Regions from separate parts of the Chryseobacterium lactis genome, predicted to be linked through region 3. Evidence: riboswitches for the same ligand, from Rfam matches in the RefSeq annotation. Region 3 holds a riboswitch; each other region holds the start of a gene.

Region 1 (3,813 bases), 250 kb from region 3:
ATGTTTAGGACCTCTTAAAGCACCAATAGCTCCTGTAATGGCAGAATAAATATCAGAACCTGTTCCTGCAATAACGCGGCTGGTAAAAGTTGAGGCATTAAATTCATGCTCTGCATACAAGTTTAATGAGATCTGCATAGCTTTTGTCCAGGATTCTGAAGGTTTCTTCCCGTGTAACAAGTGTAAGAAATGGCCGCCGATAGTATCGTCATCTGTTTCTACATCGATCTCTTTACCGTTGTGAGTATAGTGATACCAATACAACAAACCTGAACTGAAAGAAGCTAATAATTTGTCAGCAATATCCCTGGCTCCAGCCATATTATGGTCGTCTTTTTCCGGCTGAATACTACCGATTGCCGATACCATAGAACGCATGACATCCATAGGATGCGCTGCTGCAGGAATACTTTTCAGAATATTTCTTACGGAATGAGGCAACCCTCTTAAAGATTTCAACTTAGCCTTGTAATTTTTCAATTGCGCTTCGGTAGGTAAATGACCATATATTAAAAGATAGGCCACTTCTTCAAATTGAGTTTTCTCAGCAAGATCCAGGATGTCATATCCTCTGTAGTGAAGATCATTTCCGCTTTTGCCGACACTGCACAGAGCGGTATTGCCGGCTGCTACTCCTGAAAGGGCTACGCTTTTTTTTGGTTTGAAGGTTGGTTCATTACTTGTTGACATCATTATTCTTTTTAAAAAGGTTATCTAATTTTTGTTCATAATCATGGTATCCGATGCTTGTATACAATTCTTCCCTGGTTTGCATCGTGCTGAGTACATGAGCTTGTGTACCATCTTTCCGGATATGTTCGAATACATTTTGAGCCGCTTTGTTGGCTGCACGGAAAGCAGATAACGGATAGAGGATTAATCCTACTCCGGCATTTTTAAGCTCATCAACAGTGTACATCTTTATCATTCCAAATTCTGTGATATTGGCTAATACAGGAATTCCTGTAGCCTCTACAAATTTTCGGTAAAAACTTAAATCAGGAACAGCTTCTGCAAAAATGAAGTCGGCTCCGGCATTTTTATAAGCTACTGCTCTTTCTATCGTTTTTTCTAATCCTTCACCTGCAAAGGCATCTGTTCTGGCGCCAATTACAAAATCATCGTCCGTTCTGGCGTCTACAGCAGCTTTTAACCTATCCGACATTTCTTCTTTGCTTACAATTTCTTTTCCGGGACGGTGGCCGCAACGTTTGGCTCCCACCTGATCCTCAATGTGTAAAGCAGCAGCACCGGCTTTGATAAGAGATTTGACTGTTCTGGCTACATTAAATGCTGAAGGCCCAAATCCTGTGTCTACATCCACCATTAAAGGCAGATCGCATACGTTGGTAATCCGTTGGATGTCGATTAAAACATCTTCAAGAGTAGTGATTCCCAGATCAGGAATTCCTAACGACCCGGCAGCAACTCCTCCTCCTGAAAGGTAGATTGCATTAAAGCCTGTCTGTTGTGCCAGTAATGCATGATTGGCATTGACAGTTCCTACAATCTGAAGAGGGTTTTCTTTTTTCATGGCTTCCCGAAATCGTAATCCGGGAGACCCTGAGCGTTCATTTTTAGTCATTTTAATATGTATAATTTAGTTGAATAGATGTAGCAGAAAATTATTTGTATAGGGATAGCCGGCTGGAAAAACCGACCCAATTAAAATATGAATGAGGGCAAAAATTTAAACCTAAAAAGCTTATTTTAAATGATTTTCCTATCTCTACCTGATAATTCAGATCGGGATGAATGTAATATCGTGTTTGCATATCCTCAATTTTTTAATGGTTAAACCTGTAAAAATTCTTATTGAGCTTCACGATAACTTTAAGGGAAAAGAAAATTGAAGAAAGGGAAATACGATAAATAGACACAATAATGCAGCTTTACTGCAATATTTATCTAAAAACGAATAACATGATTAGAAATATTGTTTCACAATGTTATCTGTACCGTATCATACCTGACTATAAGCTTCAGACCGCGAAAGCATCGTCAATTCGAAATAGGCAGGTCTCCTGACTTGTAACAGTTTTTATCGTCCTTCCCATTTACCGGAGCAAACAGTGGACATGATTGGATAAAAACCTTGGTGTTACTTACAGTTGCGCGACAGTTCGTGATTTGCACACGATTCCCTTTTAATACACGGCTAAGTGTAACCAGTTTCGGTTGATAAAGAAGGTGTTAAGAACTCCTTGGTGGTAAATATAGCCATTTTATTGAAACAGCCGCACCGGGATTTGTTTTTTATTGTAAAAAAGCTTTAAACCATTGAAAATATGAGGGATATTTTGTTTTTATCTTTTGTTTTTATAAGTAAAAAGCAATCAATTTTGGAAATGTTTATAATTTTTTAACACCAAAATTATGCGATGAATAAAAGATGATAATGTACCTTTTATTTTTTTGAGCAAAATAATATTAAATATTTATGAATTTTTAAAATAGATTTCAACCTTTTGGATGATTCGAATTAAAAGTACTTTTTATTTATTCTTTTTGAAAAAGATATTCAATCTGATTTCAAGTTATAAAAATGACACTTCATCGCCATGAATATACACTTGGCTTACAAAACGTACAGATTGTATAATTAAAATAAGTTGCTTTGTCATGAAAAAACCAACAAAATGTCGAAGGAAAAGTATAATTTAAAAAGTAAGCTGGAATACACTTTTCTGGGAATCGGAACATTATGTTTAGTAGGAGTTCCGATTCTTTCTTTTATGGATTTTCCGGATAAGGCGGCCACGGTTTTAGTGATATTGATTATTGGTGAAGCTTTATTCCTCATCACCATTACTTTATCGGGAAAAGATTATATGGAAAAAATAAAAGAATCGCTGTCTGAATTCTTCTTTTTTAAAAGGAAAAAAAGATAAAAAAAGACAGAAAAAGTCGGTTAAACCACTTTTTCTGTCTTGCAAGAATTGTTATAAAGAAGATATATATACTTCTATTTTTGTTCCGTCATAATTAAAGGTTCCGTCTTCGTTCATTTTGCCTAAAACCCAGCTTAGATCTACAGCTTCATTCCATCCTGATCCCAGCTTAAAGCCATTTACAGATCGGATATAATCCATATTTCCTGTTGTAATTGCTGAATGAAAAAAAGTTTTATCTATTAATCTGTAGAATCCTACGGCCTTTCCTTTTGGAATCACGGAATATCCGTCCCATTTTTCTCCTCCTAAATAATTGAATTTTCTCAGCCAAGCCTGGCCGGTAGATTCTGCAAGTTCATTGGGACTTATACTGGCGCCTCGCATGTAGAGCGTGTAAGCTACTACATCATGACAAACTCCGGTGTTATACTTTACAATATTTTCTAAGCCTGAAAGAAGGGCATTAGCAACCGGTACTCTATCTGAAGAATCTAACTGAGCTTTTCTGGCTCCTTCTGGTGTTATGAATGACATATTAATATTTTTTTGGTGTATGTAAATATACCAATTTTAAATTAAATGTTTATTGAACAGCTATTTAAGACGTTCTTAGTTAACTTGTTTTTCTATAGTTGAAAATCGCGAGACCATTCAACACAACTGCGAATCCGATCAGATAAAAGAATTCATTTTTTACTTCGGAAAAACGGCTTCCTTTCAATACAATTAATCTTACGACTTTAATAAAATGTGTTACCGGAGTGAAGTTTGACATTATTATTGCCCAGTCGGGCATACTTTCGGTATTGGTGAAAAAGCCACTCATAAGCATGAAAATCATCATAAAGAAAAATGCAATGAACATGGCTTGTAATTGTGTATCAGCAAAGGTAGAAATCAATAGACCCAATCCCAGTAA
Region 2 (3,813 bases), 2.6 Mb from region 3:
TAAAGTTTAAGGAGAGCCTGAAGTTTCTTCCGGGCATAGGATAATTTTTGACAACATCATAATATTGATTAAAGACATTGTTCATTTCGAGATTGATTTTAAAAGGATGTCCGGCCAGGTTCATTTTCTTTTGAATAGAAAGGTCATGAGTATACCAGGGTTGTACAAAATTGTATTGAATATTATCCAGTTGTCCATCATAGCGCTTTCCGACATAGATAACACTGTAATTGAAGCTCCAGTCCTTATAATCGGCCATCATTGTAAAAGAACCGCTATGCAGAGGGGTATAAGGAATTTGTGCATTATAAAAGGTATCACCGGGATCAAGTCCATAACCTTTATCCGTTTTATCTTTAGCACTTTGATAGGTGTAGGATAATAAAGGTTTAAGCTTCACTACTCCCAACATGATTTCTGCCTGTGCATTAATATCAACTCCGATGATTTCTACCTTTCCAAGATTCAGCATCATCCAGCGGAACATGTTCGTCGTAGGAACTGCAACAATTTTATCCTTTACTTTGTTATAATACCCGTCTACTTTTACATAGAATCCTTTCAATATGGGATGATCATATTTTTTCTGATAAGTAAATCCAATGTCATGCTGAAAGGTAAATTCAGGTTCCAGGAAAGTACTTCCAACATTCGTATAATACAGATCATTAAAAGTAGGAAGCCTGAAAATCTTTTTGTAGAAAGCCCTTAGTGTAAGTTCCGGAACTGCCTCAGGCTGATAACTCATAAATAAAGCAGGCGTCCACTCTCTCCTGTCGTCGGGTCTTTTATTTTTTCTTACTTCTTCAAAAGTAAATGTACCCAGGAGACTTCCTAAAAACTTGAACCGATTCCACTGATAGGTGGTAGCCAATGCAACTAATGTTGTATATCGGGTTGGATAAGAAAAGTTCTTCAGGTCGGCATCCAGATTATTGTACTGAAAGTCTCCGCTTACACTAACATCCCAATTGGAATTTATAGAATATATATTGGAAGAGGAAAGATACACTTCCCGTTGGATATAAGTATTTTGTGAAGGGTAAACCGCTTGTGATAGTACAGTATCATTAAAATGGGTGTAATCATAAGCAAATTTTGCCTTGAGCTGGGTTTCGAATTTTGGAAACAGTTTTTTCCTCAGATTGGCTTGTACAAAGTAATTTTCATCAATCATTCTTGCTCCTCTCGCTTTAAAGCGGTTGTTGACAATAGGAGCCGGGATACCACGATCTGACAGATAGCCATATCCCCGGATGTTCCAGCTTCCGTTGTTTACAGTTCCGTTCACGGATGTTTCAAAACGTTTTGCTTTGATATCGGAATCATATCTTTTGGCAATGGTATCATTAGCCGTTTTTCCGTTAGGATATTTTCTGGTATAGCGATATCTGTAAATACCGTCACTTTGGAGAAATTCACCACTAAAACTTGCAGAAATTCTGGGTGAAATTTTTTGTTCCAAGCGAAAGGAAGGATTAAATAAATCAATGGAAGCACTTTTTGCCCTGATGACAAGATTCGTCTTTTTCGTTCCGGTAAATACAGGTGTTTTAGGTTGTAAATAAATAGATCCCGAGGAACCAAAGTCTTTGGCAGGTTGGAAAATTTCACTTTTCTGTCCGTTGTATAACGATATTTCTTCCAGGTCATCCAGAGAATACCGTCCCAGATCGACTAATCCGTTTTGAGCGTTTCCTAACTGAATTCCGTCATAAAAGACCCCAACATGCTGACTTCCCATGCTTCGGATATTAACCGTTTTCAATCCTCCTATTCCACCGTAATCTTTGATTTGCACTCCGGAAAAATACCGTAAGGCATCGGCAACTGAGTGACTGTTCAGTCTTTCCAATTCCTCACCCTGTAAGGTCTGGGCTGGGAGAATTTCTTTAAAATTCTTTTTATAAATATTGACAGCCTTAATTGCTTTTTCTTTGATACTGTCGTTTTTCTTCGATTGAGAAAATAGAAATTGAGAAGTCAACACAAATACTGTGAAAACGACTTTATGCAGTTGTAATGTAGTCTGTTTTGCCACCATTAGCTCATTTAGGATAATGATGACGCTAATGGATGTAAGAAAGCAACGACAAAGCACAGTAGTCACTGCACAGTATCATTGTTGTCCTAAGCTTTATTCCACGAAAGCGTCAAACGATTAATTTTCTGGCAGGTCTTCTGACTTACTCCATTTTTGAAATCCTTCCCATTACAAAACAGTGGATTTATTTTTCAAAAACTTTGGTGCGGAGCTTACAGCAGCGGGTCTGTTCCGGATCTTCACCGGATTCCCTTTTAAGAGCTTATTATGGCTCACCAAATTCCGGCAAAGATAGAAAATTCCGGCAAGATACAATGCGACGCAGAATAAAATGATTATCAAATGGATAAACAAAAAGATTCCGTTAAAAATATAACGGAATCTTTCATTAATTAAAACCTCGAATCCTGATTGTATTGAGTCGATTTACAAACGGTCATGAAGTGAGTTTCTACATAGATTATTTTTTCACAAATTCACGATCGCTCAATGTTTTCATAAACGAAATAAGGTTGATTTTTTCCTGTTCTGTAAGCGGTATTCTATTCCCATTCTGTTTAAAAACGGGATCCAGGTTATCGGCATTCAGAACCCCTTTATCAAAATAATCAAGAACAGCTCTCAATGTTGGAAACTGTCCAAAACTTCCGTAAGGAGCTGTATATTCCACATTCCGTAATGAGGGAACCCTAAAACTCATATAGTCTTCCGGAATTCCGGTAACTCTTCCACGTCCGGCTTCATTGGTATTCGGATTAACAGGAAATCCAATGTTTCTGAAACTCTGATCGGTAAATAACTCTGTACTATGACAGCTTACACACTTCTGTTGAAAAGTTACATAACCTTGTGTTTCACTTTCCGCAAATTTTTCATCTTCACCTCGCTTTATCTTATCATATTTACTGTTGGCAGAAACCAATGTATACTCATACTGAGCAATACTTTTATAAATTCTTTCAGGCGTAACGTTCTCATCTCCGAAGGTCTTTCTGAATAAATCTTTATAAATGAGGTCATCTTTGATTTTCCCGATCACCTCCAGAATGGAAGAACCCATTTCTTCATGGGTAATGATAGGTACCAATGGCTGCTTCTCCAATTGAAGAATATTACCATCCCAATTATAAAACTTCATAAACATCATATTCTGAACCGCCGGTGCATTTCGTAATCCTACTCTGCTCTGAATACCTATCGCCTGTGCATTATGATCCGCAAAAGCATTGGACTGAATATGACAACTGGAACACGAAATAGTATTGTCTGCGCTCAACCTCTTTTCCTGAAATAGTTTTTCACCCAGCTCAATACCATATTTTGTAGGCTTATTGGAACTCACCGACTTATTAAGTTCAGGAAATCCGAACGGAATATTGAGCGAAATCTCAGGATTCTCATTGGAAAGAGGCTCATAATAATCATTATTACAAGATATTAACAGGATGAGGACGGATAAAATACTGAAGATTTTTTTCATTTTAAAAGTAAAAAGAATGATGTTCTGATTTCTAGTTTTCAACACTGCTCACCGAAAACATCCCGGAAATATCCCCTGAACCATTGCCTCCAATGTTATCTACAAACTTCACCATCTGATTCGCTGTATGAATGTTGGGGGTTGCATTACCGTCCATCCCTGTTCCTGAAGTAAGAACGATGGTATTGATTTTACCGGTTAAAAGCTTATCAAAATCTGCTTTAATGGAAATTTTAGGAGCTTTATTATCAACAATAGCATTCTTTGGGAGGTCCAATGTAATATCTCT
Region 3 (3,813 bases):
ATTTTCTTAACGGAAGACCTTCTCTGATCGCGGGTTCATCGATCTGGATGATTCTGATCCCTGCTTTTTCAAGGTCATTCACCTCATCACGAATGGCGAGAGCAATTTGTTTACACGTTGATGAGCGAGGCTGATCATCCCGTACAAAAGACCATTGAAGAATAGTTACAGGGCCGGTTAACATTCCTTTTACCCATTTTTTTGTCACCGATTGAGCATATTCTGACCAATACACCGTCATAGGATGGGGGCGGTGTACATCACCGTAAATGACAGGTGGTTTTACACAACGGCTTCCATAGCTCTGAACCCATCCGTTTTGGGTAAAGGCAAATCCGGAAAGCTGTTCGCCAAAATATTCAACCATATCATTACGTTCAAATTCTCCATGAACCAGTACATCAATTCCGATCTCTTCCTGCCAGTGGATGGTCCTTTCCGTTTCCTGTTTCAATAAAGTATCATATTGTTCTGCAGTAAGTTCTCCTTTTTTGAATTGGGCTCTCCAACTTCTCACTTCCTTGGTTTGAGGAAATGAACCGATCGTTGTGGTCGGGAATAAAGGAAGTTGCAATTCTTTCTGCTGAATTTCTTTTCTTACATTAAATGGATTTCTCCTTTGCGCATCATCCTCAGTGATTATAGCAATACGGTTTTTTACTTCCTGATTGTGAATTAAAGTTGAAACTTTACGGGTTTCTATGGCCTTTTTATTTTCTGCCAACAGTTGTAAAGCATGATAATCAGGATTGTTTGCCAATTTTTTTAAAGCAACAACTTCATGAACTTTCTGTTTGGCAAAAGCTAACCATTCTTTAATTTCAGGAGATAAAATAGCCTCATCTTTTTCAGAATCAAGATCAAAAGGAGAGTGAAGCAATGAACATGAAGGAGCAATCAATATCCTTTCTGTTCCAATTTCATGGATTACCTTTTTAACCAACTGCAACGATTTTTCAAAATCATTTTTCCAGATGTTTCTTCCATCTACAATGCCCAGAGAAAGACTTAATGATCTGGGAAGCAATGGTAGAATTTCTTCAAGCTGTTCCGGGTTTCGTACAAGATCAATATGTAATACATCAACAGGAAGATGTACTGCAAGAGAGGTGTTGTCTTTTAATCCTTCGAAATAAGTCGCTACAATAATTTTAAGATTTGGAAATTGTTTTCTGATCTCGTTGTAAACCAATTCATAGGCTTCTTTTGCTTTATTATCAAGATCTAACGCAAGGAATGGTTCATCAAACTGGATATATTCTGCCCCTTGATTTTCAAGCTCTGTCAGGATTTGAATATAAACAGGCAGCAGGTTTGAAACCAGGTCCAGTTTATCAAAATTCTCCTCTTTTTCTTTTCCTAAAAGAAGATAAGTAATCAAACCAATGATAACCGGTTTTGCATTAATTCCTGCCTGTTTGGCACTAATGAATTCATTGATGATTTTGTTTGAAAATAATTTAAATGACTGATTTTTTTGAAACTCAGGAACGATGTAATGGTAGTTGGTATCAAACCATTTGGTCATTTCCATCGCTGTAATATCTAATCCGTTTTTCTGATATCCTCTCGCCATTGCAAAATAAAGGTCAAGCTCAGACCGGGACTCATCAGAAGCTATTTCCTGATAACGCTCGGGAATAGCTCCTATTGTTAAAGTCATATCCAATACCTGATCATAATAGGAAAAATCATTACAAGGGATAAGGTCTATTCCTGCATCGTGCTGAAGTTTCCAGTTTTGATGGCTGATTGCATTTCCGGTTTCCAGAAGCTGATCAATTGATGTTTTGCCTGCCCAATATTGTTCACAGGCTTTTTTTAGTTCTCTGTTGCTACCAATTCGCGGATAGCCAAGAAGGTGTGTTTGCATTTCTTTTACACTTTTAAATTAAACTTATGATTTTAAAAGCTCTTTGGATGCTTCACAATACTTTTGGAGAAAGAAGAAAGGAAATCAGAGAGATACAATAAGGACGTAGTTTTTCCGTTAACGTCGGGACACGTTCAAAAAGTATCATCTGTATGACCCAAAGCTTCAAATCGCGAAAGCATTGTCAATTCAGAACAGGCAGGTCTCCTGGCTTGTAACGGTTTTTATCATCCTTCCCGCTCTGGCAGTGGATATACACGGATAAAAACCTTTGGTTGTTACTTACAGTTGCGCGACAGCTCGTGATTCTCACACGATTCCCTATTAATCTACGTTATGTAAAACCTCTTCCGTTTGATGAAGTATTTTAAAGAACAAAATAGGGTGTAAAGATATATAATTGAGTGGTTTAATTGGTGTAATTTCAAAACTTAAGGATAAAATTTTGTTTTTAATTATTTTAAAAGATAAATATTCTTTATTTTTGAAAAAATCAACGCTAAAAAGAATAATATCCTGTGGAAAGACTTGATGAAAAGGATCTTCAACTGCTAAGAATCCTGCAAAAGAATGCTAAATTGACGATAAAGGAGCTTGCCAAAGAAATCAACCTCTCACCATCTCCTGTTTTTGAACGGGTTAAAAGGTTGGAGCAGGAAGGCTATATCAAACATTATGCAGCGGTATTGGAAGCTGAGAAATTGAATCGTGGCTTTACTGTGTTTTGTCAGATTAAACTGAAAATCCACGACCGGGCGATAGGCAATCAATTTGTAAAAGATATCCTCCTCATTGAAGAAGTAGCCGAATGCTATAATATTTCCGGAGATTTTGATTTTTTACTCAAAGTTCAGGTGCGGGATATGAAACATTATCAGGATTTTGTATTCAATAAGCTAGGATCAGTAGATTCTATCGGAAGTACCCACAGCACCTTTGTGATGGCTGAAGTGAAGAATACACACGGAGTTACGATATGAAAAAGTTTAGTTTTTATAGCAATTCAGCAAGTGTTAAAATATAAATTCTCCCGGGAAAAGTCAGAAGTTTTTATCACTTAAATCAATAAAAAACAGCATCCAAAGGGGATACTGTCATTATATTTTTAAAAAAAATCAATTTTCAAGAAATCTTATGGCTCATCGCAAGTTCTTTTCAGTTTAATAAAAAGTTTGTCGAAGTCTTTGTAAGCAACTCCTTCCTCTTCACGTTTCTGTCTGAAACTACTGTTGGCACAGTTGTGAAAACTAAGTCCGATCATGTCGATTAAAGCGTAGTCTTCTTTTTGGGGATCATTCAGCTTTGCATTGAATCTTGCCAATACTGCTTTCGGATCAGCATTGCTTTTGCTTTTCAATTCAATATAGTTTTTCCATGCTGTAAACATCTTCTCTCTATCAGGAGATGAGATCGCATCAATATGCTCTTTGCAGGATCCGTAAAACTTGCTGTCTTTAAGAGACGAAGGGTCAGAATAGGCAATAATTTCCTCCTTGTTTAGTTGATATTCATTTTCAAAAGACTGGATGGTTTCCTGCTGTAATTTTTTCCACATCGGAAGATTAATCACTTCAAGGCTGTATAATTCTTTTTTCTTTTCCTGATATTGGTTTTCCAGTTGCTGAAGATATTCTTCTCTGTTTTTACGAATTTCTTCAAGATTAGAAAGTTTAAAAACGGGTTGTGTATCAAATTGAACCCCATTGAACTGATACAAAAGCTTATTTACTCCGTCTATTTCCTCTTTTTTATATTTGGCGGAATCAAAATATCCTTTGTTATCACAATTGAAAGTCTGATAACTATAAGGTGTCAGACTATTGTTTTTCGCGGGAGTTTTTTGCCCCGATATAGTAGTAACAGATAGTGCTAAAGAAAGCCCAACCATCATTTTTTTCATGTACATAGCAGTGAAGAATCCGAATTTTTTAAATTTCGTG
Region 4 (3,813 bases), 1.1 Mb from region 3:
ATGCTTAGGAACATTTCAATTGCGGCAGCTACTTTCTTGTCCGTAGTTACAATCAATGCACAGAAGAACAAAAATACCCAACTTGAAAGACCGAAATTAGTCGTAGGTCTGGTCGTAGATCAGATGCGTTGGGATTATTTGTACCGTTTTTACGGGAAGTATGGAAATGATGGTTTCAAAAGACTTTTGAACACAGGATATTCTTTAAACAATGTACATATTCCTTATGTTCCTACCATTACGGCTTTGGGACATACATGTATCTATACAGGATCTGTACCTGCAATCCACGGAATAGCCGGAAACGACTGGACGGATAAGGAAACAGGTAAGGGAGTTTATTGTACGGCAGACGAAAGTGTGCAGCCTGTAGGAACTACCAATGCTAAAATCGGAAGCCATTCTCCGAAAAACCTTTGGTCTACCACAGTAACTGACGAATTGAGATTAGCCACTAATTTCCAAGGGAAAGTAATCGGGGTTTCTTTGAAGGACCGTGCTTCTATTCTTCCTGCGGGACATACTCCAAACGGGGCTTTCTGGTTTGATGACAGTACAGGAAATTTTATTACCAGTACATGGTATATGAATGATCTTCCTCAATGGGTAAAATCATTCAACTCTCAGAATTTGCCTGAAAAATTGGTTTCAAACGGTTGGAATACCTTACTTCCGATCAATCAGTATACGGAAAGTTCACCTGATAATTCTGCCTGGGAAGGATTACTGGGAAGTGCAAAAACCCCTACATTCCCTTACAGCAATTTAGCTCAGGATTATCAGACAAAAAAAGATAATATTCGTTACACTCCTTTTGGAAATACATTGACCTTGAAATTGGCGGAAGCTTCTGTAGAAGGTGAAAAACTGGGTGGAGATAATATTACGGATTTCTTAGCCATCAACCTGGCTTCCACAGATTATGCAGGACATAAATTCGGACCTAATTCTATTGAGGTAGAAGATGTGTATATCAGACTGGATCAGGATTTAGCAGAGTTTTTCAAATATCTTGATTCCAAAGTAGGAAAAGGGGAGTATACTGTTTTCCTTTCTGCTGACCACGGAGGAGCACATTCTGTAGGATTCCTTAAAGAGCATAAAATCACCACCGGTTTCTTTGGTGAAGGTGCAGAAAAAAATCTTAACCAAAAGCTGAAAGATAAGTTTGGAGCAGATAAATTAATCAATGCTATTGATAACTATCAGATATATTTTGACAGAAAAGTATTGGCAGATAGTAAACTGGAATTGGATGATGTAAGAAATTTTGCGGTAAAAGAACTGGAAAAAGATCCTACTGTTTTATATGCTGTTTCTGTAGATAAAGTGCAGGAGTCAAGTATTCCGGAGCCTATTAAACAAAGAATCATCAACGGAATCAACAGACAAAGAAGCGGAGATATTCAATTGATTTCTCACGACTCTATGCTTCCTCCATATTCTAAAACGGGAACAACACACAGCGTGTGGAATTCTTATGATTCACACATTCCGTTAATCTTTATGGGATGGGGAGTGCAGCACGGAGAAAGCAATAAAGCTTATCATATGACGGATATTGCACCTACGGTTTCTTCTTTATTGAAAATCCAGTTCCCAAGTGGAAATGTTGGAAATCCAATTACAGAAGTTATAGGTAAATAATTTAAAAAAGATATATACTTTATAATGGCTGCTTTCAGTATTGAAGGCAGCTTTTTTATTGTTACCGATCAGTAAATATCCGGAGTATGGCAAGCTATATTCTCCTTTTTGTCTAATACATTTAAAAAGCTATCTTTGCAAAAATTTTGGTTTCCAGGATATTGGAATGAAAAGGGAATCGGGTGTAACCCCCGGACTGTCCCCGCAACTGTAAATCGCAACAAAAGTTTCTGTAAAAAGCCACTGTCTGAAACGGGAAGGCACAGAAAGCGAAAGTCAGGAGACCTGCCAGAATCATAATCAAAAAAACATATTGCTTTCGGAGGAAAAGTAAAAGAGTATGGATATAAAAAGATCTTTAGTACTGCTTTTTTCATCGTATGGTTGTTTTCTTTTTGGACAGGAGAAGGCCATTGATACTATTTATATTTTCGACAGTCAGATGAATAAAGTAAAGCTTTTTCATCCTGTAAAGACCATTACGACTGAAGATGCCGAAAAAAACTCCACCAATCTTTCTGACCTGCTGAGATTTCAGTCACAACTCTATATTAAAGAAAACGGACGAGGTGCTGTTTCTTCTCCATCGTTCAGGGGGACCACGGCCCAGCAGACTGCTTTTGTCTGGAACGGGATCAATATAAATTCTATGTTTTTAGGGCAGGGAGATATCAATAATATTTCCTTATTTGGCTATGATCAGATCGGAATAAAAGCTGGAGGAGGAAGTGTAATTTATGGAAGTGGAGCCATCGGGGGAAGTATTCATTTGAATAATGATCTGAATTTTAACAAAGGATTTCATGGTTCTTTATTTTCAGAAGCAGCTTCTTTTAGTACCTATAATAACTTTGTTAAAGGGTCTTACAGTAATGATAAATTCAGCTTTAAGGCTTCCGGAAATTATTCAGCAAGTGAGAATAATTATAAGGTAGAAAACGAAGGGAAAACGTATACAAACGATAACGGACAGTATTATAATACCAATTTCAATATAGCTACAGCTTATAAAATTGCCCCTCATCATCAGATTTCATGGATTTCTGAATTCTTTAATGGAAGACAGCATTATCCTGTTTTTTTTGGAGATCTTGAAACGAAAACGAAGTATCATACTCAGAATATCCGAAGTCTTGTTTCCTGGGATTGGAATGAATCCAAATTCAGCAACTCATTCAAAGCCGCTTACACGGAAGAGAATTTCCAATATTTCAGCAATATTGACAAACCTTATACCAGTGGAGGAACCGGGAAAAACTATATCGTGAAAAATGATTTCAATTATTTCGTACATCCGAAATGGAATATCAATATCATCGCGGAATATCAGCTGAATAAAGGAAACGGAGAAGGAACTTCAATGGTGGGAGACGTTCACAGAAATATAGGTTCTGTTTCCGGATTATTAAGATACTTCACCACAAAAGATTTGCGTTTTGAGGCAGGAATAAAGAAGGATTTTGTGGAGGATATAAGTTCACCCGTTTTATTTTCTTTTTCAGGAAAATGGAATGCTGTAGATTGGTATCATGTAGGGTTGGATGTTTCCAGAAATTTCAAATTTTCAACATTCAATGACCTGTACTGGGGACAAGGTGGAAATAAAGATCTGAAGCCTGAAACATCCTATCAGTTTGAATGGAGAAACCAATTTATGGCAGGAGATTTTAAACTTTCTGTAATTCCGTACTATATGAATATCCGGGACATGATCAGATGGCTTCCGACACTTGCCGGATATTATGCAGCATTTAATACTGCAAAAGTAGAATCTTACGGGTTGGAGTCACAGTTGGGATACGAAAAAAAGTTTGGAAAACATATTTTGAAATCGAATCTGGGATATTCTTATACCAAATCTACAGATCTTAGTATTAAAAAACAGCTGATGTACGTACCTTATCACAAATTTACAGGAAGTATTGATTATCAATATGATTTTGTGAAAGTATATGTACAGGGAATGTTTAACGGACGTACCTATACAGATTCCAATGAAACAAAAGGTGCTGCACTTGATCCATATTTTGTAATGAATGCTGGTGCCGGTTTCACATTTTATAAAAATTATACGCTGGGCTTTAAGGTGAATAATATTTTTAATACAACTTATTACACGATGCTTTCTTATCCTTTACCACAAAGAAATTACAGTGTAAATCTCAA

The links. A riboswitch is a leader RNA that binds a small molecule or an ion and turns the genes downstream of it on or off. The one in region 3 is predicted to bind cobalamin.
Region 1: it holds a riboswitch for cobalamin, as region 3 does, so the genes downstream of both, prpB (methylisocitrate lyase) here and metE (5-methyltetrahydropteroyltriglutamate--homocysteine S-methyltransferase) in region 3, are expected to answer to the same signal.
Region 2: it holds a riboswitch for cobalamin, as region 3 does, so the genes downstream of both, EG342_RS07570 (TonB-dependent receptor plug domain-containing protein) here and metE (5-methyltetrahydropteroyltriglutamate--homocysteine S-methyltransferase) in region 3, are expected to answer to the same signal.
Region 4: it holds a riboswitch for cobalamin, as region 3 does, so the genes downstream of both, EG342_RS24375 (TonB-dependent receptor plug domain-containing protein) here and metE (5-methyltetrahydropteroyltriglutamate--homocysteine S-methyltransferase) in region 3, are expected to answer to the same signal.

The regions. Positions count from the first base shown of each region.
Region 1 is NZ_CP033924.1:4,087,236-4,091,048, reverse strand. It holds gene prpC (bifunctional 2-methylcitrate synthase/citrate synthase) at 1-690, opposite strand, end outside; gene prpB (methylisocitrate lyase) at 677-1,585, opposite strand; cobalamin riboswitch at 1,998-2,188, opposite strand; gene EG342_RS18135 (transporter suffix domain-containing protein) at 2,640-2,891, shown strand; gene EG342_RS18130 (hypothetical protein) at 2,943-3,428, opposite strand; gene EG342_RS18125 (ABC transporter permease) at 3,508-3,813, opposite strand, start outside.
Region 2 is NZ_CP033924.1:1,764,618-1,768,430, reverse strand. It holds gene EG342_RS07570 (TonB-dependent receptor plug domain-containing protein) at 1-2,044, opposite strand, end outside; cobalamin riboswitch at 2,155-2,339, opposite strand; gene EG342_RS07565 (cytochrome-c peroxidase) at 2,505-3,524, opposite strand; gene EG342_RS07560 (MbnP family protein) at 3,556-3,813, opposite strand, start outside.
Region 3 is NZ_CP033924.1:4,336,632-4,340,444, reverse strand. It holds gene metE (5-methyltetrahydropteroyltriglutamate--homocysteine S-methyltransferase) at 1-1,873, opposite strand, end outside; cobalamin riboswitch at 2,054-2,237, opposite strand; gene EG342_RS19330 (Lrp/AsnC family transcriptional regulator) at 2,392-2,853, shown strand; gene EG342_RS19325 (hypothetical protein) at 3,006-3,773, opposite strand.
Region 4 is NZ_CP033924.1:5,462,382-5,466,194, reverse strand. It holds gene pafA (alkaline phosphatase PafA) at 1-1,647, shown strand; cobalamin riboswitch at 1,778-1,954, shown strand; gene EG342_RS24375 (TonB-dependent receptor plug domain-containing protein) at 1,988-3,813, shown strand, end outside.